Regions from separate parts of the Heyndrickxia sp. MSNUG genome, predicted to be linked through region 1. Evidence: predicted binding sites of a transcription regulator. Region 1 holds the regulator's gene; each other region holds the start of a gene.
The links. The regulator Rex, encoded in region 1, represses fermentation and respiration genes when NADH is low (regulators of the CRP and FNR family bind a similar motif). The targets are predictions, from matches to a motif close to TTGTGAAATATTTCACAA.
Positions count from the first base shown of each region.

Region 2: the regulator Rex is predicted to act here: its motif matches at 2,264-2,281, upstream of AABM38_RS23470 (cytochrome C).
Region 3: the regulator Rex is predicted to act here: its motif matches at 4,231-4,248, upstream of nirB (nitrite reductase large subunit NirB).

Region 1 is NZ_CP150978.1:244,193-252,038, reverse strand. It holds gene groL (chaperonin GroEL) at 1-988, opposite strand, end outside; gene groES (co-chaperone GroES) at 1,043-1,327, opposite strand; gene AABM38_RS01415 (lysostaphin resistance A-like protein) at 1,760-2,491, shown strand; gene AABM38_RS01410 (YdiK family protein) at 2,495-2,695, shown strand; gene AABM38_RS01405 (redox-sensing transcriptional repressor Rex) at 2,726-3,382, opposite strand; gene moaC (cyclic pyranopterin monophosphate synthase MoaC) at 3,410-3,904, opposite strand; gene AABM38_RS01395 (ABC-F family ATP-binding cassette domain-containing protein) at 4,074-6,002, shown strand; gene tsaD (tRNA (adenosine(37)-N6)-threonylcarbamoyltransferase complex transferase subunit TsaD) at 6,575-7,606, opposite strand; gene rimI (ribosomal protein S18-alanine N-acetyltransferase) at 7,606-7,846, opposite strand, start outside.
Region 2 is NZ_CP150978.1:4,705,894-4,713,739, forward strand. It holds gene AABM38_RS23455 (YojF family protein) at 612-959, shown strand; gene bshB2 (bacillithiol biosynthesis deacetylase BshB2) at 1,000-1,665, shown strand; gene AABM38_RS23465 (hypothetical protein) at 1,707-2,042, opposite strand; gene AABM38_RS23470 (cytochrome C) at 2,343-2,795, shown strand; gene nosZ (Sec-dependent nitrous-oxide reductase) at 2,821-4,692, shown strand; gene AABM38_RS23480 (hypothetical protein) at 4,788-5,348, shown strand; gene nosD (nitrous oxide reductase family maturation protein NosD) at 5,351-6,682, shown strand; gene AABM38_RS23490 (ABC transporter permease) at 6,646-7,443, shown strand; gene AABM38_RS23495 (ABC transporter ATP-binding protein) at 7,440-7,846, shown strand, end outside.
Region 3 is NZ_CP150978.1:4,800,341-4,808,186, forward strand. It holds gene cobA (uroporphyrinogen-III C-methyltransferase) at 1-1,334, opposite strand, end outside; gene AABM38_RS23880 (nitrite reductase (NAD(P)H) small subunit) at 1,377-1,697, opposite strand; gene nirB (nitrite reductase large subunit NirB) at 1,711-4,134, opposite strand; gene AABM38_RS23890 (PQQ-dependent dehydrogenase, methanol/ethanol family) at 4,766-6,919, opposite strand; gene AABM38_RS23895 (response regulator transcription factor) at 7,220-7,747, shown strand.

The DNA of each region.
Region 1 (7,846 bases):
TTGTTGTGTTTTCTTTTGTAACAACAACTTTAGAAGCGCGTCCTAAAGATGTGATTGTAGCAGATTTAAGGTCACGGCCAAGCTCTTCAGTGATCACTTCTCCGCCAGTTAATGCAGCGATATCTTCAAGCATAGCTTTGCGACGGTCGCCGAAGCCAGGAGCTTTTACTGCAACTGCATTAAATGTTCCGCGAAGTTTGTTAACTACTAATGTAGCAAGTGCTTCACCTTCAACATCTTCTGCAATCATTAATAATGGCTTGCCTTGCTGTACAACTTGCTCAAGAACAGGAAGGATCTCCTGGATGCTGCCGATTTTCTTGTCAGTGATCAAGATATACGGATTTTCAAGAACTGCTTCCATCTTATCAGAATCAGTTACCATATAAGGAGATGCATATCCGCGGTCGAACTGCATACCTTCTACAACGTCTAATTCTGTTGTGAAGCCTTTAGATTCTTCAATTGTGATTACGCCGTCGTTGCCAACGCGCTCCATTGCTTCTGCGATCAATTGGCCAACTTCTTCGTCAGCAGCAGAGATAGAAGCTACTTGAGCGATTGAAGCTTTGCCTTCGATTGGCTTTGAAATTGCCTTTAACTCTTCAACTGCAGTTACTGCAGCTTTTTCCATACCTTTACGGATGCCCATTGGGTTAGCACCAGCAGTTACGTTCTTAAGACCTTCACGGATCATAGCTTGAGCAAGAACCGTTGCAGTAGTCGTTCCGTCACCAGCAACGTCGTTAGTCTTGCTTGCTACTTCAGCAACAAGCTTAGCACCCATGTTTTCGAAAGCATCTTCAAGTTCGATTTCTTTCGCGATTGTCACACCATCATTTGTGATAAGTGGTGAACCGAATTTCTTCTCAAGAACCACATTGCGTCCTTTAGGTCCAAGAGTAACTTTTACTGCATTTGCAAGAGCGTCAACCCCGCGAAGCATCGCGCGGCGTGCTTCTTCACTGAACAAAATGTCTTTTGCCATTGTATAAAACCCTCCTCAAATTTGTGTTATATACGTACTGTCTTTAAGCAGCTATTATTCCACTACAGCAAGAATGTCGTTTTCACGCAAGATTAGGTACTCAGTTCCCTGGTACTTTACTTCTGTACCTGCGTATTTTGAGAAGATAATGCGGTTGCCAACTTCAACTTCAAGTGCCACGCGCTCTCCGTTTTCAAGGACACGTCCAGTACCAACAGCTACGACTTTACCTTCTTGAGGTTTCTCTTTCGCTGTGTCGGGTAAAACGATACCGCTTGCAGTTTTTTCTTCAGACTCAACAAGCTCAATAATAATGCGATCACCTAATGGCTTGATCAAGTGAATCAACCTCCTCAAATTATATGTAGATTATTATTTATTAGCACTCTCCTCATTCGAGTGCTAACACAATTTATATATTAATGAATCTCCATTTTTTTTGCAAGCATGAAGTCCAATTTTTTTTATAAAATTTATATTAGGTCCCTGGGCAGGAATCCAGTGACAGCAAGGACTATTTTTCGTTCCCGTTCCACAATATTCGACGACAATTTTCTCCGAATTTTAATTTAAGCTTGTTTAAAAAAAAGCCACCTTAAAGAGTATGCGGCTTCTGCGGAAATCTAACCATTTTTTTAGCAAGCATCCTACAATTTGAACTTTCAAGCTGCTTACTAGTAAAATGGAGAGATAGCATTATGGAACTTTTATCATAATAAAACGTATATAAAGTCATTATGTTTACGAAACGGCCTAAAAGGAGTTTTCATATTGAAAAAAGAATACTGGTACATTATCATCGCCTATATTGTCATGCAGCTTTCAAGCCTGGTCGGAATTCCGCTCGTTGCCTTTGTGGGAGCTGGGATGGGCAAGAGTCTTAAGGAAATGGAAACCCTATCGATTCCTTACTGGCTAGTCATTAGCTTTACACTGACACTGATCATCGTTTTGCTTATTTTACGGAAAGAATCAAAGATGCAGGCAGATTTGCGCGGAATGGCATCGCCAGCAAGCTCGGCTGCATGGGCCGTTGCCGGTGTATTTCTGGCATTGATGGCTCAATCCTTTGCAGCAAGCATTGAAAGGCTGCTCGGAATCGAAATGGGCTCAGAAAATACTCAAGAGATCATCAACCTCATTGAGAACTTCCCGGTTGTGATTCTCGTCAGCTCGATCATCGGGCCGATTTTGGAAGAAATCGTCTTCCGTAAAATCATCTTCGGAAGCCTTTATAAGAAAATGAACTTCTTTTTTGCTGCATTGATCAGTTCAGTGATTTTCGCGCTTGCTCATATGGAGCCCGAGCATGTCATCCTTTATTCGGCCATGGGCTTTACCTTTGCATTCCTTTATGTAAAAACAAAGCGAATCATCGTTCCGATCATCGCCCATGTCACAATGAATACGTTCGTTGTCCTGCTTCAATCCGTATTCAGGGAAGATATCGAGAGAATGATAAGAGAAGCAGAAAAAATCCAAAGCTTTATTGGGGGACTTTAAGTTATGAAGCAATCGCCTTTATTTTCAGGCATTGTCTACATCTTGCTAGGCAGCTTGTTCACCTACTTCGCCATCCAGAATGTCAGCGAAACCGGATGGGGATTTTTCACTTATCTCCTCGTCATGCTCGCGACCTTCGACTTCGGTTCCGGCATCCGGATGATCCTGCTCCATCTCAAACTTAAACAAATCCAGAAAAAATAGCCTCTTCATCCGAAGAGGCTATTTTTCATATCATTCTTCTGTGTCTGTATTGGTCGGATAATGCTTTAGGAAATAAATCAATGATTGCAGTTCTACAGACAGGTCAATATGGTGAATCCTGATGGAGTCCGGTACATTCAATCGTGCAGGCGTAAAATTCAGGATTCCCTTGATATTCGCCTGGACTAATCGGTCTGTAATAGGCTGGGCTACCGCAGACGGCACGGTAAGAATGGCCACCTGAATCCCTTCCTCGACAACTTTTTTGTCCAGCTCATCCATGTGATACACAGGCACGTCACCCATAACGGTGCCTACTTTTGCCTCATCTACATCAAAGGCAATTTCGATTTTCGTATTATTATTTTTTGAGAAATTATAATTCAAAAATGCTGTTCCAAGATTTCCGACCCCGATCAGTGCCACTTTTGTAAGCTCGTCCTGATCAAGTGTCTTTCGGAAAAATGTCAGGAGATAATTCACATTGTAGCCGTACCCCTTTTTACCTAAGGCTCCAAAATAAGAAAAATCCCTTCTGATTGTCGCTGAATCCACTTTTACCGCTTCACTTAACTCTGCAGATGAAACTCTTTGTTTACCTGAAGAATGTAAGTTCAATAAGAAACGGTAATAAAGCGGCAAGCGTTTTGCGGTTGCCTGCGGTATTTTCATAGGTTCGTTCATCATTCTCCATCCTCCACCCAATCAAAATTTCTATTTAAGCTTCTCATCTCTCTTAAAATCGCCATTTTTCCCGCCGGTTTTTTCGACTAAATACGTCTTGCCGATCACCATGCCTTTGTCAACGGCCTTGCACATATCATAAACAGTCAGCGCACATGCTGAAGCTGCTGTTAACGCTTCCATTTCCACCCCTGTATTCCCTTTTGTTTTTACAGATGCGGTAATATTTAAAATATAGTCATTTCCATTTTGCTCCCATTCGAAGCTAAGGTCAATGCCTGTTAATGGAAGTGGATGACACATTGGAATGATTTCCGACGTCTTCTTGGCCGCCATGATGCCCGCTACCTGTGCAACAGCCAGCACATCCCCTTTTTTCATCTTATTTTCTGTGATTCTTATATATATATCTTCATTCACAATTATACTTGAATGGGCGATTGCCGTGCGGACCGTCTCAGATTTATCGCTGACGTCCACCATTTTTGCTCTGCCTTCTTCGTTAAAATGAGTAAATTCTGCCATGTTCATGCTCCCTTCAACCAAATGATACACTATTTTCACAAAGTTGTGTGTGAACTTTGTTGCTGAGTTCACAAATTCCTTGTCATTCCTTGTCTTTGGTGGGTTTCATATATTGCCGAGCTTATGTGAATGGGTTACACTATCTCTAAGGCAATAGAGGTGAATAATAATGATCTTATTACAAGTTAATCAGCTGACAAAATATTTCGCTGCTGATCTTATTTTATCGAATATAAAGTTTGAAATACAGACCCATGACCGTGTTGCTTTAGTTGGCCGCAACGGAGCAGGGAAATCGACCCTGCTGAAGATTATCGCCGGGCACGAGGCGCATGACAGCGGCGAAATCATCCGCCCTAAAGGGACGACGATCGGATACCTGGCACAGAATACCGGTCTCGAATCCGAAAAAAGCATCTGGGAAGAAATGCTTGGCGTTTTTAACCATCTGCATTCCATGGAAAAAGACCTGCGCCGGCTTGAGGAAAAAATGTCGGACCCTGACATACTGACAAACCAGACTGAATATGACAGAGTTCTCAAAGAATATGATCTTTTGCAGGTCCAGTTCAAGGAGCAAGGCGGTTATCAATATGAAGCCGACATCCGCTCCGTGCTCCATGGCCTGAACTTCCATTCCTTTGATTACTCTACAAAAATATCCACATTAAGCGGAGGCCAAAAAACAAGGCTTGCTCTAGCTAAGCTCCTTTTGACCCGCCCGGATATTTTAATTCTGGATGAACCGACAAACCACCTTGATATCGACACTCTTTCTTGGCTGGAAAAATACCTTCAGGGTTATGATGGCGCAATCCTTATTGTTTCCCATGATCGTTACTTCCTTGATAAAGTCGTTAATCAGGTATATGAAATTTCCCGCCATCAGCTGGCAAAATTCCCGGGGAACTACAGCTCTTACTTAAATCAAAAAGCTGAAAACTATGAACGGGATATGAAGCTTTTTGAAAAGCAGCAGGATGAGATTTCAAAGCTCCAGGACTTCATCCAGCGAAACCTGGCGCGCGCTTCCACTACTAAAAGAGCTCAAAGCCGCAGGAAACAGCTTGAAAAGATTGACCGGATGGACAAGCCGCTTGGCGATGAAAAATCCGCTTCCTTCAGTTTTCAGATTGAACGCCAAAGCGGAAATGATGTCCTAAAGGCTGATACACTCGCTGTAGGATATAGCGATGACGTCGTTTCGGAAAATATCTCATTCAATCTATCTCGCGGTGATAGCACTGCCTTAGTTGGACCAAATGGTGTCGGCAAATCAACCTTGCTGAAGACAATCGTTGAAAAGCTACCTTCAATCACTGGCAGCATCCACTATGGTTCAAACGTATCGATCGGTTATTATGATCAGGAACAAGCTGAGCTAAGCTCAAATAAAAAGGTACTAAACGAGCTTTGGGACGAATATCCACTTAAGCCGGAAAAAGAAATTCGCACGGTTCTCGGCAATTTCCTCTTCTCAGGCGACGATGTATCAAAAATCGTTTCAACGCTCAGCGGCGGTGAAAAAGCACGTCTGGCACTCGCCAAGATGATGATGCAAAAATCCAACTTCCTGATTCTTGACGAGCCCACGAACCACTTGGACTTGGACAGCAAGGAAGTGCTGGAAAATGCACTGATCGATTACCCGGGCACAATCCTGTTCGTTTCGCACGACCGTTATTTTATCAACAGAATCGCCACAAAGGTCATTGAGCTCGACCGCGATGGCGCAACCGAGTTCCTGGGTGATTATGATTATTACCTCGAGAAAAAGCTCGAACAGGAAGAACTGAAAGCACTCGCAGAACAGTCTTCAAAAGCTTCAAGCAGTGCTGTCGACACTTCTAAACAAGATAAAAACTCCTATCAGCAGGATAAAGAATCTAAAAAGCTGGAACGCCAGCGCAAACGGCGTATGGAGGAAGTCGAAGCAGCGATCGAACAGCTTGAAGTGGAGGTCGCTGAATACGAAGAACTCTTATGTGATCCTGATGTCTTCCAAGATCACGAAAAAGCAGCCGATATTAACAACAAAATCGAAACGGCCAAAGAGAAGCTTGAGGTATTGATGGAAGAATGGACAGAGTTGGCTTAAGAGAGTACAGATAGAAAGAGTCTATGCCGGGCGGCGAGTTGTCGCCCGGTTTTTATTTGCATATAAATGAGAAATTCGGTGTCGCTGGAAAAATTCTTCTGAGTTCGCCAATATAGTTTGAAACCAAATTAATTGGTTTATCGCTAAATTTACTAGTTTTCGCCGAATTAATTAGATTTCCTCCAAATAAATGTCATTTCCGCCAATAACCCCACCACTATGGCAAAAAAATGAAACCACTTAGTCAATCAATCTTTATTGATCCATTGGATACTCAACTATTTTAATTAACGATCAGCATTAGAGATTTTAAGGAAGCACTAGATTTACTAGATTTCATATTAAAAAAACCTCGCCATTTAATAAAAAATTTAAATTAATCCACAAAAAAGGTCCCAGATGAATTCCGGGACTTTTTGTTCACAAAGTTATTCACATAAGAAAGATTGATTTATGGCTTATCCAGAGACTTTTCCACATTATCCACAAAATAAGCGGAATTTATCCACATTATACACAGAAACACACAAAAACCAGCAAGATATCCACAACAAAATCAGAAAATTTATTTTTTACTTCCGACTATCGTTGTGGATAGTTATCTCTAAACCAGGATTTCCGTTCAAAGTTAAACCCGCACGCTCGCCTTTTTCAAACAATACACTTCCAGCAGCGGCAATCATCGCTGCATTGTCTGTACACAATGACAATGGCGGAATGACAATTTCCACATCAAGTTCAGCAAATGCCTTGGACAGAGCCTCTCTAAGTCCCTTGTTTGCTGCAACCCCACCAGCAAGCAGTACTTGCTTAACTCCATACTGATTCACAGCTTTAAGAGTTTTAGTCACAAGCACATCAATGACACTTTCCTGGAAGCTTGCTGCTAGCTCAGCAGGGACAATTTCAACTCCACGCTGCTGGGCGTTGTGCACAACATTGATGACTGCAGATTTCAAGCCGCTGAAGCTGAAATCATACGACCCTTCTTCCAGCCAGGCACGCGGCAGATCAATCGTAGCCTGTCCTTCCTGTGCCAGCCTGTCGATATGCGGTCCTCCCGGATATGGAAGATTCAATGTCCGTGCGACCTTGTCATAAGCTTCACCTGCTGCGTCATCACGAGTCTCGCCAATAACCTCGAAATAGCCATGCTCTTTCATGTACACCAGCTCGGTGTGCCCGCCAGAAACGACAAGGGAGATCAACGGAAACTTCATCTCCGTTACAAGACGGTTCGCATAGATATGACCGGCAATATGATGCACACCTACCAACGGGATATCATTTGCGAACGCCAAAGCTTTTGCAGCATTGACCCCGATTAATAAAGCACCCACGAGTCCAGGTCCTTCTGTCACCGCAATGGCATCCAAATCCTTTATTTCGATGTTTGCCTGAGCTAAGGCTTCTTCCAATACAATCGTTATCTGTTCGACGTGATGGCGTGATGCAATCTCCGGAACGACCCCTCCGAATCTCTTATGGCTCTCTATTTGTGAAGCCACCACATTCGACAGGATTTCCCGGCCATTTTTCACTATTGAAACAGCTGTTTCATCACAGCTCGTTTCAATTCCCATTATTAATAAATCTTTTGTCATTATAAATTCACCCACATTACTAAAGCATCTTCCATATTGTCCGTATAATATTGCTTTCTTAAAGCACCTTCTTCAAATCCAAACTTACGGTATAGATTCTGAGCTATTTCATTGCTCACTCTGACCTCTAAAGTGATCCTTATAGCTCCTGATTCGCGCGCTATCTCTATGATCCTGCCCATAAGCGACTCTCCAAGCTTCATTCCACGATAGTCCGGTAAAAGTGCTATGTTTGTGATA
Region 2 (7,846 bases), 390 kb from region 1:
TTCTCAAGAGTGAAGCTATAGGAATGCCTGATTAACACTTTTTGTAAGTATCTTCAAGCATACATTTCGCATTCAGAACAATTTTTTAGTATTATGGATATATCGATTTTTTAACATATAAGGCTGACGATTCGGCTAATATAAAGTAAAACTTCAATGAGATTGCTGCGTGGGATTCTGACTGGTTGAACCTGATTCTCGGGAAAGGTGTCCTAATACCAGCCTCTTTTTGACAGCTTGACCTTGATTCTCGGGAAAACTGTCCCAATAACGGCCTCTTTCTGACAGCTTGAGCTTGATTCTCGTGAAAGCTGTCCTAATACCAGCCTCTTTCTGACAGCTTGACCTTGATTCTCGGGAAAACTGTCCCAATAACGGCCTCTTTTTGACAGCTTGACCTTGATTCTCGGGAAAACTGTCCCAATAACGGCCTCTTTCTGACAGCTTGAGCTTGATTCTCGGTAAAGCTGTCCCAATAACGGCCTCTTTCTGACTGGTTGAGCTTGAATCTCGTGAAAGCTGTCCCAATAACGGCCTCTTTCTGACAGCTTAAGCTTTGATCACGGGAAAGCTGTCCAAATGTGAGTATATCTTGAAAGGAGGAATCATTTATGGATCCGGTTATTGTGCAAGAAGTCCAGGCTGCCCTGGACGGCTTTAAAGACAAGGACGTCTATGTCCATTTAGAAACAACAAATGGCGCATATGCTTCTCATAACAATGAGTCATTTTTTTCATCCGGTGCTTACATCCGCAACGCGAAGGTTACATATGAACGCGCGAAGATTACTGGAGAAGGACCATACCGTACGGGATTGAAAATTCCATTAGGCTGGATTTATGCTGAAGGAATCACTCACTTCGAAATTGATGCACACGGAAGGCTGCTGCTTGCAGGCCACGACTTTAGCGGAAAGCTCGCAGTCGCCCTGCAAATCAGCGAAACACCGTTCGAATAATATCGCTTTGAACAGGCTGGCTGAAAGGAGAGATTTTACCATGGAAAAAGAAAGACATGTACTCGTCGTGTTTCCTCATCCAGATGATGAAGCATTTGGCGTTTCCGGCACGATTGCATCCCATGTGAACATGGGGACACCCGTCACTTATGCCTGCCTGACACTCGGCCAGATGGGAAGAAATATGGGGAATCCGCCATTTGCGAACAGAGAAACACTTCCAATCATACGTAAACAAGAATTAAAGGAAGCGGCCCGCGCACTTGGGATTTCTGATTTGAGGATGCTTGGATTCCGTGATAAAACGGTAGAGTTTGAGGATGAAGATAAGCTGACCAACTTGATGTCCTCATTGATCGCCGAACTGAATCCTTCGCTGGTCATTACCTTCTATCCAGGCTATTCTGTCCATCCGGACCATGAAGCAACAGGCGCCGCGGTAGTGCGCGCAGTTGAAAGAATGCCTGAAGCGGACAGACCGAAATTGCACTGTGTTGCATTCTCAAGGAATTGCGTGGAAGAATTGGGGCAGCCCGATATTGTCCATGATATCAGTGCTGTAGCTGATGTTAAGATTGAGGCAATGAAGGCCCATCGCTCCCAGACCGAGCTGATGCTTGCTGACATGGCAGATAAGCTGAAGGATAAGGATCCAGCTACGTTGGCCTGGATCAATAATGAACGCTTTTGGAACTATAAGTTTTGATGAAATCCACCTTCTTAGGTGGATTTTTTTATTGATGGACATTATTTTCTTTCATATATCCCTTCAATCATCAATCCCTTTACAAAAACTACTTCGTCTGCCGACTTTCCCTTAATACTCCACACAGATTCTTTAAATCCAAGGAATCTGCTGTTATCTGTTTTCCCGATTAAACGATCAGGTTCAAAATTCCGGTCACCATTCACATAAAAATTTTTATAGGTTTCATAGCCAGAATGGAACTCCTTGTTTTTATAAACTAAAGTACCTTCAGATTTCGTTTGATAAACTTCCAAATTCGCATCATAGATAAATAGACAGCTAACTAATACGAGCGGCAAAATGATCAGTACCAGCCACTTTTTCTTTTTCGACAAAAAATCACTTCCTATCATGCACCTTCAGGGTAATCGTTCTTGCTTAAATCCCATAGAACTAAATTCCTCAAAAAAGCCGAAATCCCTTCTTTCTTCTTTCTTCTTCCTTATCCATTCTCTTGTCCTCTAAATCGAATCCAATTCAAATATGACCTTTATCACAGGCTCTTCAAAATATAGACACATCGCGTTCATATAGCTTTCACAAATCCACCATTGTTGTGTGAACTGCATCACACTTTTCACCCCTTATCTCACGCTACGATGTTAATGAAATAAATTAAAGGGGGGCACAAAGTGATGCAAAAAGCTTTAATAAGTTTTATCATCAGCGCTTTGATCGGTCTCGGGCTCGGTTACGCTGCATTTGAAGTGGTTGGCGAGAGCGATGATCAGGCATCTGAGACAGCAAAAGAGAAAACAGATCAATCTAAGCCAGCGAGCGGTACCAAGGAAGAGGAACAAAATGATCAGCCAACAGCTGAAACAGTATCTGCTGACGACAGCATCCTAAAGTCAAAAGGCTGTCTTGGCTGCCATTCTGTCTCTGCCTTGAATCTAAAGGGCGGCGCAACTGGACCGGATTTATCAAAAGCGTTTGAAAATGTGGAAGGAAAACACGGAAAGCCCATTAACGAGTTTTTAAAAGAGCCTACATCGGCAGTCATGTCAGGTGTGATTGGCGGAAATCCACTATCAGAAGAAGAGATTGCCGAAGTGGTCAAACTGCTTGAGGAAGCATCTAAAAACTAATAAATAACAAGGTGGTGCAAGGTTAATGAAAAAATGGATTCCTATTGCCTCGGGACTCGCTACCGGGCTACTGGCAGCAACTGTGTTCTTCGCAGATTTTTCTCCAGGCAACCGAAGTGAAGCGGTGGCTGACAGCAGCAAAAACAAAACAAATGCTGAAAAGGTATATGTACCATTCGGTGAAAAAGATGAATATTATTTGTTCGCATCAGGCGGCCACTCAGGACAGATGTTCATCTATGGTGTCCCTTCCATGCGGCATATCAGAACAGTGCCGGTATTCAGCCAGGATTCTGCAACTGGATACGGCTTTGATAATCACTCAAAAGAAATGATGGGCGACTATACATGGGGTGATCTACACCACCCTGCATTCTCTGAGACTAATGGTGATTATGATGGAAAGTACATGTTTGCTACTGACGTTGGAAACAGCCGTGCCGCAGCGATGAACCTTGAAACGTTTACTGTCAAGGACATCATTGATGTTCCAAATACAAGCGGGCCACACTGTGCGGCCTTCGTTACTCAAAATACTGAATATATGTTCCTTCCAACCCGATTTGCTGTACCGATTGGGAAAGAGTATGCGCCACTTGATGAATACAGCGATAAATATCGCGGAGTCATGTCCGCTGTTACCTTCGATGAGAAAACAGAAAAATTGAACATTGCCTATCAAGTCGCTCTTCCACCTTGGTCCTATGATCTTTCCGATGCAGGAAAGAAAGAATCTGGTGACTGGGCAGTTATGACTACTTATAACACTGAAGAAGCAACTACGAATCTTGAAATTAACGCCTCCCAAGCAGACCGTGACTTCATCGTTTTATTTAACTGGAAAGAGCTAGAGAAAATGGTCAAGGACGGAAAGTATGACGAAGTGACAGGCCAAAAGATGATATTCCCTGAAAAACATAAAGGCGGAATTTACTTGGTTCCTGTAGCCAAATCTCCTCACGGCGTAGATGTAACTCCTGATGGCAAGCACTTTATTGCATCTGGAAAATTAGCCCCTTCAATGACAGTCTTCTCTTTTGAGAAAGCATTCAAGGCAATTGAAAACAAAGAATTTGCAGGCGAACGCAATGGCATTCCAATCATAAAGTATGAATCCATCATGGAAAGAGAAGTAAACCCTGAAAATGCCTTAGGGCCGCTTCATACTCAATTCGATGAAAAAGGCTTAGCCTACACAACTATGTTCATTTCTTCTGAAATCGTTAAATGGGATCCTAAAACAGGAGAAACCTTAGACCGGGTTCCTGTACAGTACTCTCCTGGACACTCTGTTGCCGCTGAAGGTGATACAGTCGCACCAGATGGAAAATACCTCATCGCGTTGAATAAAATCGCGAAAGACAGCTATCTTTCCGTAGGCCCTTCACATCCTGAATCCATGCAGCTGATCGACCTGCGCGGAGAGAAAATGGAAATCATCCAGTCTGCACCAGTGAACCCTGAACCACACTATGCGCAAATGATCAAGGCAGATAAAATCAAGACGATCACCGTATACCCTAAGGATGAAAAGAATCCTGATGCAGTATACAGCCAAGAAAAAACACGAATCGAACGCAAAGGCAATGAAGTCCATGTTTACGGAATTGCCATGCGATCAAAATTCCTTTTTGACGCTAAAGCTAAAAGACCTGACCAAATCGAGGTAAATAAAGGTGATAAAGTATTCATCCACCTGACCAACATCGATTTCGACCAGGACATCACCCACGGCTTCGCGATCAATGGCTACAATTTAAATATGGAAGTTCAGCCTGGACAGACAAATACCGTTGAATTCACAGCTGATAAAGCCGGGACATTCCCGATTTACTGTACGAACTTCTGCTCAGCATTGCATCAAGAAATGACAGGCTACTTCCTTGTGAAACCATAATCTAAACAACAGACAAATGAGGGTATCATCAGCTGTTGATACCCTCCCTCCTTTTTTGCAAACTGCCGTTTAGGCTTTCGAAAGGCGTGATGACGATGGCTGGAAAAAGACTATCAGTTCTTTCATTCGGATTGATTGCTGCAGCCGCTATACTGATTGCCGCATCTCTATTTTTCCCATGGTGGGGCATGGAGTTTTTCGCTCCGCAGTACCCGGAAGGGCTGAATATCATTGTATATCCTGATCAATTGCAAGGCGAAATCGATATCGTGAATGGACTTAACCACTATATTGGCATGAAAGGCTTCAGCGAAGAAAATTTCCCTGAACTTAACTACCTTAAATATTTAATTAGCGGACTGGCCGCACTAACACTTATCACTGCCATCCTTAGGAGAAAAATAGTCCTTTATTTCCTAATTGGGATTTTTGCTATTGGCGGATCACTCGGTGTCTGGGATTTACGCCGCTGGCTCCATGATTTCGGCACAGATTTAAGCCCGACAGCACCGATTAAAGTTGATCCATTTGTACCGCCGATTCTCGGGGAGAACACGCTCGCAAATTTCATTACAAACAGCTACCTTGGAACGGGTTCTTTTTTAGTAATAGCAGCATTCATTTTGATTCTCATTCCAATTTGGAAGGATCGTTGACCATGAAAAAAATTCTTTGGCTGCTCTTATTCTTTTCCGTTATCACTTATCCGGAAAAGGGGATGGCAGCAGAAAACCTGCAGGCCGTCATCGATTCAGCCAAAGACGGAGCAGTCATCCAGCTTGAAGGAAAAATCTATCACGGAAACATCGTGATTGATAAGCCGCTCCAGATATCCGGCAAAAAAGGAACGGTCATTGAAGGCGATGGAAAAGGCAATGTCATCTCTGTGCGTGCCCCTGGGGTCACCGTTTCAAACCTCCATGTAAAAAATGGAGGTATGGACCGGAACAGCCCTGAAGAATATGCAGCAATAAAGGTTTACACAGATGGAAATGTCATCCGCGATATTGAAATAGAAAAATCATTCCATGGTGTTTATTTAAGCAAGGCACATCATAATACCATTGAAAATGTTAAGATTCGCGGGCTTGGCAAAGGAGAAATTGCTGCCCAGGGAAACGGGCTGCATGTCTATTATTCAAATGGAAATCTATTAAAAAACAATTATATCGAAGGTACAAGAGATGGAATGTTCTTCGATTATGCAAATGATAACAAGGCATTAAACAACGAAATTACAAAAACACGTTACGGTCTGCATTATATGTATTCAGACCGCAACGAATTTAAAAACAACATATTCACGTTTAATACAGGCGGAGCAGCCATCATGCACTCCAATCAGCTTAAGCTGAAAAACAACCAATTTATTTTTAATTATGGGCACCGCTCATTCGGTTTGCTGGTGTTATCAGCAAACGAAAATACCATTGAGAACAATACTTTCTACATGAACCAGAGAGGGTTATATATAGATCAATCGACTGACAATCTTATTCTCGCTAACCATATCTCCCAAAATCAGATAGGAATCGAGCTTTGGGCCAGTTCAAACGAGCAGATTTTTACAAAGAATACGATTGAGGAAAATACGATACCTGCAGTGACGCTTGGCGGAACAGGGCAGAATCAATGGAGCCTTGAAGGCATTGGCAACCATTGGGGCACCGCCTTCCCTTTGCTGGACCTGGATCAAGACGGAATCAGCGACAGCCCAGCTACTTATAAGTCATCGCTCTATGAACTGATCGAAGACCAGGAGCTGATCTATCTGTTCCTAAAAAGCCCCGCCATAAAAATATATGAAAAAATGAACCAGCTGCTGGATAACGAAAAAGTAATGTTCAAGGATGAATACCCGCTTACAGCAAATAGCAGGAACATCAACCTGCCTGCTATTGTGATACTCGCCATCATCATTACGGCAATCCTCACAAAAAGGAGACAATTGCTATGCATTATATTTGGAAAGAATGGAAGGAAAATTTAAGAGGCAAGGGACTTTGGCTGGCAATCGGCACAGTAATCCTTGTATCTGCCCTTTTACTTGTGAAATTTACTGCTCTTTCCTATGAACAAGGATTTTATGTCCTGCTTATTAACTTATTTGACACCCTGGTTTATTTCATCCCGATCCTATGCTTGTTCCTTGGCGCCTTCTCTATCTTTCAGGAAAAAGAGCAAAAAACACTCATCATGCTGTTGACTAGACAGGAGAGCTTTATGACCTTCCTTTTCAAAAAAAGCCTGGGAATGCACGCAGTACTGCTCGGTCCCGTGCTAGTCTGGTTCTTCGTGTATCTCGTCCCTTTAAAAATATTTTTCAAAACCGATATCTGGAATTATTTCATTTTTATCCTGGCCGTCTCTGTACTCATGCTCATTTTTATCCAGATTGGCGCGTTCATCGGCAGCATCAGCCGTTCGAGGATGCAGATTGCCGGAATGGCAGTCATCGTATGGTTTTACTTCTTTTTCCTGCACGACTTTGCACTGCTCTCTGTTCTGCAGGATGTAACCCATGAAAATGTAAAATTATTTTCTGTTGCCTATTTCCTTAATCCAATCCAGGCCGTGAGGATGTTTTTAGAAACAGGCTTGGGCATTTACTCATTCGGCCACATGTCACACCTCTTGAAGTCATTCATGTGGCTGCAGCCAGGAGTGTTCTTGGGGGCCTGCCTTGTATTCTGGATGATTGTCTCATTTATCAGTTCTATACTGCTTCATCGGAAGGAGGGTTTTGAATGATTGATGTTTCCGGTTTAACCCAATCCTATGGCAATAAAGTAGTTCTGAATGATATCAATCTATCGATTAGCAAAAATGAAGTATGTGCTCTAGTAGGCAGGAACGGAGCTGGGAAATCTACTTTTATCCATAGCTTGCTCGGCCTTATCCCTATCAAAAAAGGTGAAATCCTGATCAATGGCAACAAACGAAAGAATAATAAGCGCTGGAAAAACGAAATTGCCTATTTGCCAGAAAAATTCATGCTCTATCCATCTTTGACTGGCTATGAAAATATCATCTTCTTTGCCCAGGCGGGAACAGGAAAAGCTGATTCGGCTAAAATCGAAAAGATTTTACGAGCTGTTAGTTTATGGGAAGAGCGCAGCATGGCCATCAAGGGATACTCAAAAGGAATGCTGCA
Region 3 (7,846 bases), 290 kb from region 1:
ATGCAGACAACTTCAGCTGTTTTCAGCAGTTGCTGCGGAACCCGTTCTTTGAGCAATCCTTCCGAAACGAGTTTCTTCGCTGCCCTGCTGCTCGGAAGGATCACTGTATTGATTGACGCTTCTTCCATCATCCGGTTAAAAATTGCGGTGTACTGTTCGTCGACAACCATTTTCGAGGTGAGGAACTTTTCAGCATCTTCGTAAAAAACTTCGCATTCGCTATCACCGACAATCAAAAGCTTGCCGCTTCGTGGCATGCGCTCTTTTAGTTCAGCGAACAGGCCTTTTCCGTTCAGGGCACGGATGGATTTTACCGAAATTCCGAATAGGTCAGCCTTGACCTTTCGGATGTCGACGCCCTCGTTGAATAGCGTGCCAAAAAAGTCGTCGACACTTTCAGGTGAAGTGAACAGAATCCGCTCAAATTCCGAAATCGAATGAATCACCTGCATATCAGCAGACACCCTAATTTTCTTCCATTTCGGAAATTCAATTACATCCGCCCCTTGTTCCGTCAGCTCCTTCGCAAGCCTGCTTAAAGCAGTACCCGTCCGGGCAAGCAAAATTTGTTTGCCGAAGAGCGGTTTCTTCTCGAACCAGTTCAATTTGCCGCGAAGGGAAACGATGTCGCCGACAAGGGTGATCGCAGGGTTTGTGAAATTTTCCGCTCTCGCTTTTTCCGCGATATCAGCCAGGGTGCCTTCAAGGGTCTTCTGCCTAGAAAATGTTCCCCATTGGATAAGAATGACCGGTGTTTCTGCTGGTTTGCCGTGCATGATCAAATTGCTGCAGATGAATGGCAGGTTGGATATCCCCATATAAAAGGCGATGGTATCAACACCTGCAGCAAGCCCCTGCCAATCAAGCTTGGGCTGGCCATCCGCCGATTTGTCATGAGCTGTGACGACCGCAAAAGACTCCCCGAACTCCCGGTGGGTAACCGGTATGCCGGCATACAGAGGAGCAGCAATTCCTGAAGTGATGCCAGGCACAATTTCATAGGAAAGGCCTTGTTCAGCAAGCGCTTCGGCTTCTTCGCCGACCCGTCCGAATACTCCCGGGTCGCCGCCTTTTAGCCGGACAACGGTTTTCCCTTCAAGCACCCGGGCAACCAGGAGGTCATTGATCATTTCCTGGCGAAGGACATGGCGATCAGGAAGCTTGCCACAATAGATCAGCTCACATTCATCAGGAGCAAATTCAAGCAGCTTAGGATTGGCAAGGCGGTCGTATAAAATCACTTCCGCTTTCTTGATGGCCTCCATTCCTTTCACAGTGATCAACTGAACATCCCCAGGTCCTGCTCCGACTAAAAATGCTTTTCCTTTTTTCATTGTGCTGACATCCTTTCAAACGGAGAGGGAGCTTCCTCCCCGTTAAATGATTAAATAAACGTCCCCATCACAGACTTCAATTTGATAAGTTTTAACTTCGCCTTTGTCCGGAGCTTGTACTTTCCCGTCTTCAAGAGAGATTTTCAGGTCGTAAACAGGACAGTAGATGTACGGACCGCTGACAAGCGCTGCGGTGAGCGTCCCGCCTTTTCGGTGCGGACTGTGATTCTCGACGGCCTTCACTTCACCGTTCGTCAAACGGAACAAAACGATTTCCTCCCCATTGACAGCGACTGTCTGCCCTGCCCGTTCAGGCAAGGAATGATAATCCGCAACCTTGATTTTCACCATGGTTTTCTCCATCTTCTTTCGCCTCCTATTCAACTGTCACTTTTCTTGTCTGGTAGTATTTATCTTTAATTTCCACTTTCTCGATTGCTTCTTGCCATGGCTCGATGTATCTTTCGAGCGTCTTATCCAGCCTTGCATTCAGCTCATTCCTTGTTTTGGCGTCTTCCAGGACCGCTTTGATATGTTCAAGTCCCAACCTTTCCAGCCATGGAGCTGTCCTTTCAAGGTAGGCAGCCGTCTCCCGATAATATTGGAGGTAAGCACCAGTGATCTCGATTGCTTCTTCCCCCGTTTTGACGGTCATCAGCAGGTCTGCGGCTCTCAGGTCGGTACCGCCGTTGCCGCCGACATAGATTTCCCAGCCGCCGTCGACCCCGACAAAGCCGATATCCTTAATGCCTGATTCCGCGCAGTTCCGCGGGCATGCGGACACGCCCATTTTCACTTTGTGTGGCGTATCAAGTCGTTCGAATTTTTTCTCTAGTTCGATGCCAAGTCCCATTGAATCCTGGGTGCCATAGCGGCAGAACTTTGCCCCGACACAGGTTTTGACGGTACGGAGTGTTTTTCCGTATGCATAGCCTGAAGGCATTCCGAGTTCTTCCCACATCGCCGGCAGGTCTTCGTTTTTCACTCCAAAAAGTCCGATCCGCTGCCCGCCAGTCAATTTGACGAGCGGAACATCGTATTTTTCCGCAACCTCTGCGATTTTTTTCAGGTCTGCTGCAGTTGTAACTCCTCCGTACATCCTTGGCACCACTGAATAGGTACCATCCTTCTGAATGTTGGCGTGCATCTTTTCATTGACCAGCCTTGAGTCGCGCTCATCCTTGTAGCCATCGAAATGGATCATTCCGAGATAGTAGTTGATCGCCGGGCGGCATTTGGAGCAGCCTTCTTCCTGCTTCCAGCCAAGGACATTCATGACTTCCCTTACATTTGTCAGCCCTTTCGCCTTTATTTCCGCCACTACTTCGTCCCTGCTCATCGCTGTACAGCCGCAAATGGCTGCTTTTTTAGATGATGTATCGTACTGGTCGCCAATCGTATTGGCAAGAATATCAGAGATCAAGGATTTACAGCGTCCGCATGAACGACCGGCGTTCGTGCAGGCTCCGACTTCATCAACTGTTGTGAGTTCGTTCGTGCGTATCGCTTCAACGATCGTTCCTTTTGAGACACCATTGCATCCGCACACCAGTTCATCGTCTGCCATCGCGGCAACATCGCTGGTATCTCCGCCGCCGCAGCCTCCCGCTTCAAGGATGGACACGCTCGTCATGCCGCTGACGTCCTCTTTTTTGGTCAGCATCCTGAACAGGCGGTTGCTGTCCTTCGTATCCCCGTACAGGACAATACCGGCAATGCGGTTATCGCGAATAACGATTTTCTTGTAGACCCCGTCAAATTCGTTATGGACCTTGATTGATTTTGTTCCCGGATCATCGCCTATTTCTCCGGCGGAGAATAGGTCGCAGCCTGAAACCTTCAGCTGGGTACCGCAAATGGTTCCTTCATATGGAGCGGTTTCCACTCCAGCAAGATTCGCCGCCAGTACCTTTCCCTGTTCGTATAATGGCGCAACAAGGCCATAGACGATTTCTCTGTGTTCTGCGCATTCTCCAACAGCATAAATATTCGGGATGTCTGTTTCCATATAATCATTGACAACAATACCGCGATTCACGTAAATTCCGCTATCCTTGGCAAGCTGGACATTCGGGCGGATGCCCACGGCCATGACAACAAGATCGGCTGCCACTTCGGAGCCATCCGCAAACCGGAGCCCTGTTACCCGTTCATCGCCGAGGATTTCAGCGGTCTGCTTCTCAAGCAGGAAGTTCATCCCTTGGGTTTCCAATTCTTTTCTCAGCATTTCAGAAGCAGTGGCATCCAATTGCCTTTCCATCAAGTATGGCATGAGGTGGACGACATCCACTTCCATCCCCAGATTGAGGAGGCCTCTTGCTGCTTCCAATCCAAGGAGACCGCCCCCGATGACAACCGCCTTCTTGTATTCATAAGAATCTTTGATCATCATTTCACAATCATATATATCACGAAAACCGACGACCCCTTTTTTATCAGCACCAGGCACTGGTAAAATAAATGAACTGGAACCAGTCGCGATGATCAATTCGTCATATTCAGCAACCCTGCCCGCACTTGAAATCACCTGTTTATTTTCCTTGTCTATTTTTACGATTCCTTCGCCGACATAAAGTTTTATACCATTGTTTTTATACCACACCCAGTCGTTCATTATAATGTCCTCAATACTCTTATCACCCTGCAGGACTGTAGACAACATGATCCGGTTGTAATTCGGATGCGGTTCGTTTCCAAAAATCGTAATCTCGTATGCTTCACGAGAAAGTTTCAACAATTCTTCTATTGTCCTGATTCCTGCCATCCCGTTGCCAACCATGACCAGTTTTTTCTTTTCCATTTTTCGTTCCTCCCACAATTGATCTTATATATGGAGTTTTTGTGATAGATAAAGTTTTCTCTATGTCTAAATTGTAATACTGTTGGAGAATTGAATTTGTGAAGTTCGTCACATTCCACGTGAGTTTGTTCATAGTTTCACAAATACGTCAAATATCAATAGGATTAGAGGAAATGATCATCATCTATATCAGTCTTGCTGTTATTATTAGCTCCCTGGCATACCTGGTTTTAGTAGCCTTTCAAACATTCGAGAAAACAAAGTTCAACAATTGAAACATGCAAGAAAGAGCAACAAGGATACAGAGAAAAACAAATGCTCCTTAAACGATAAACCGACAAACTCCCACCCAATCTGCAACATCTGATGTCTGTTTTCGAAAAGAAGAAAACAGCATTCGCATTCAATACATTGATTCTCTACAAACCCCAGTGACCTCAAAAGTGCAATCAGGGCTAAGCCTGTTGCCGAGCTGAGCAAAAGTTCAAAGCACGACTGTAACCGGAAGGGCAATCCTAGTAAAAAGGACAGGGCAAAATGCCCTGTCCTTTTTAGGTAATATCTCATCATATCTATCAATTTGTACTTTATTACTATTTTTCCTTTGTGGTACCCTGATCACTTTGTTTCGTTATTTATCTTTAGCTATTACCTCAGTAATATAAGCAGCAACATTATTGATTTGCTCCTCGGTCAAAATGTTTTCAAATGCTGGCATGGTCGTTCCGCCCTTTTTCACTCGTTCAATGACTTTTTGAGCATCACCTGTCACATCACTTAATTTAAGGTTAGGACCATTATGTCCGTCTTCCCCACCTTTACCATGACATGCTAAACAATTTCCTTCATATACCTTTTGACCTTCTTCTGCATTAGCAACCACTTCTTTGTCGCTTTCTTCATCTGATTTCGTATCGTCCCCAGCTGCAACTTCCCCTGAAGCAATATCTCCTTCAAGAGCAAAGGTCCATAAGGAATCCCCATGTTTAGAACCTGCTAATGAGTTACCTGCAACAAGTACGGATATATATTGTACACCGTCCACTTCATAGGTGACAGGAGGTGCATTAACTCCTGCATCTGTTTGAAATTCCCAAACCTGATCACCGGTTTTAGCATCGAAAGCGATGAGTCTTCCATCATTATGTCCAACAAAAACTAATCCACCTTTAGTGGTTAAGACTCCACTGTAGGCCATAGCATCCCATACCTGCTGCCAAACGATTTTGTTCGTTTTGACATCTAGGGCGGTGATCGTCCCTCTAACGGGTGCTTCATTCACAGGGGCTATAATACTCCCAATGTACATTTCACCTTCTTCATATTCCTCTTCACTTCTAGTGAAATTCATATACATATCAGTTCCGAGGACATAAAACAATTCAGTCTCCGGGTTATAGGCAGATGGCGGCCAATTAGCCCCTCCAAATGCAGATGGTTTTAACAGTAGAGCTTCATTCCAAAATGGGTCAAATATCTTTCCATATGTTCCTCCATACTTAGGCAGATCCTTTTCTACATCCTCTTTGGTTACAATTTGAGGAACAAAGGAATCCCCGACAGGAATCGGCTGAGTAGGAGAAGTCGCTTGTCTTTCATCTTGTGGTACAGGAGTTTCATTAATACCAATCAACGGCTCCCCGTTGGTCCGGTCTAAGAAGTAGACCCAACCGGTTTTACCTGCTTGACCAAGAGCCTTTTTTTCCTTTCCATCAATCGTTACATCAAAAAGAACGACCGGATTTGGTGCGTCCAAATCCCAAATATCATGATGCACTTCTTGGAAATGCCATTTATAAGCGCCTGTTTCTGCATCAATAGCTACTATGGAGGCAGCGAATAAATTATCTCCTTTTCTTGTACTTCCATCTAAATCAGGTGCTGCGTTTCCTGTTGAGAAATAAAGGGTTCCCAATTCAGGATCAACCGCTGGAGTTTGCCAGACTGGCGCCCCACCCCGTTTCCAGGAATCATTATCACTTGGCCATGAATCATATCCAATATCCCCAGGTCCTGGAATCGTATAAAACCTCCAAAGCTCTTTTCCAGTCTTAGCGTCAAAGGCAGTAAGTCTTCCACGAATACCATATTCACCGCCTGCTAAACCAGTATATACTTTGCCATTATAATAAAGCGGTGCACTTGTGATGGTGTAACCTTTTTTCCAATCTTCAACCGCTGTCTCCCACACAATCTCACCCGTTTTTTGATCGAGTGCTACTAACCTCGCATCTAATAATCCTACATAAACGAGCCCATCTCCAATCCCAACACCTCGACTCGTCCATCCACAACAGACTGTTTCCAATGGTGGAAGCTCAGGTTTGTATGTCCAAAGAACTTCACCCGTTTTTACATCTAGTGCAGAAACTTCATGGGCACCTGTATTGACATACATAACACCGTTATAGACAATCGGACTGGACTCACCAGAGTATTTAAATTCCAGACCAGAACCAAGATGTGTTACCCATTTTCCTTTTAAATTTGCCACGTTAGATGTATTGATTTCGTCTAGCATAGAGTATCGTTGATTATAAACACTCCCGCCATTTGCGAACCAATTCTCATTTGGCACTGATGTCAAATCTGCTCCAGTAAAGGCTGGTGCAATTGGATCTAAAACTTCAGGTTTAGAATCGGTTTCATTTTCAGTCGTTTCAGTACCAGGTACATCTCCTGATACATTAACAGCTTTATTTTCGATTCTAACGGTCATCAACACCATAAATACTAAAGTAATGATTAGAAATGCACCTATAATAAACGGCCTATTCTTCCCCATACTTTTCACCCTCTCTTTTGGAAATTTTTAATATTTCGAACCTCTAAAGACTATCTTAATCGTATAATTTTATATATAATTTGAATATTCCCAATTATCTACGTGACTTTTCCCCCAAAAGGAGATGATAAAATGGTCCCACCCTATACCTTTATGAGCCAACTGATTAAATTAGAGGATATAAGCAGTCATGAAGAAAAGTTGTATAAAATTCTAGAAATATACATGTCAACCTATCCCGTTCTGAATTCGTTTTTGTTTCGATTTTCTCCATTAGGCTACCTTGGAGAAGGAATAATCATGATGAATCAAAATGGTCTGGTATACATTAGTGAAATTCGGGACGATATACGGACTTTGCCCATTATTTACTCCTCTATCCTCGAAAGAAAAGCAAAATATTGCTATGGGTTGGAATACTTGAAACAAACTAGCAGTAAGTACATCGTAACTTCTAGAATTAACTCCATGGTGGTAGTTCCAATTTGTTATAGTTCAGCCGTCATTGGTTATATATGTACAAATGAATTTACGAAAGATGCTGTAATAGATGAAGAGATTCTTTCATCTCTCACCCAATTCGGAAGACTGGTAGGAAAGTATTTGGAAAAAACGAATCGAATGGAGGACAGTCAAGTATTAAGTAAAAGAGAATTAGAGGTGATGAGAAAAATATCTTGGGGAGAGAGCACAAAGGAAATGGCAGAATTAATGGATATTAGCGAATTAACCGTCAAACAATATGTTAAATCAGCAATGAAAAAGCTTGGTGCTCATAATCGTTCTCATGCCGTGGGAGAACTTTTGCGAAGGGGGATTATATCTTAGTCTCATTCATAGGTACTAACGAAGAATTTCTGATGAACGTTGTAGTCCTGATCATCGTGATAAATCGGCCTGATACCATTGCAAATCATATTTTGACAC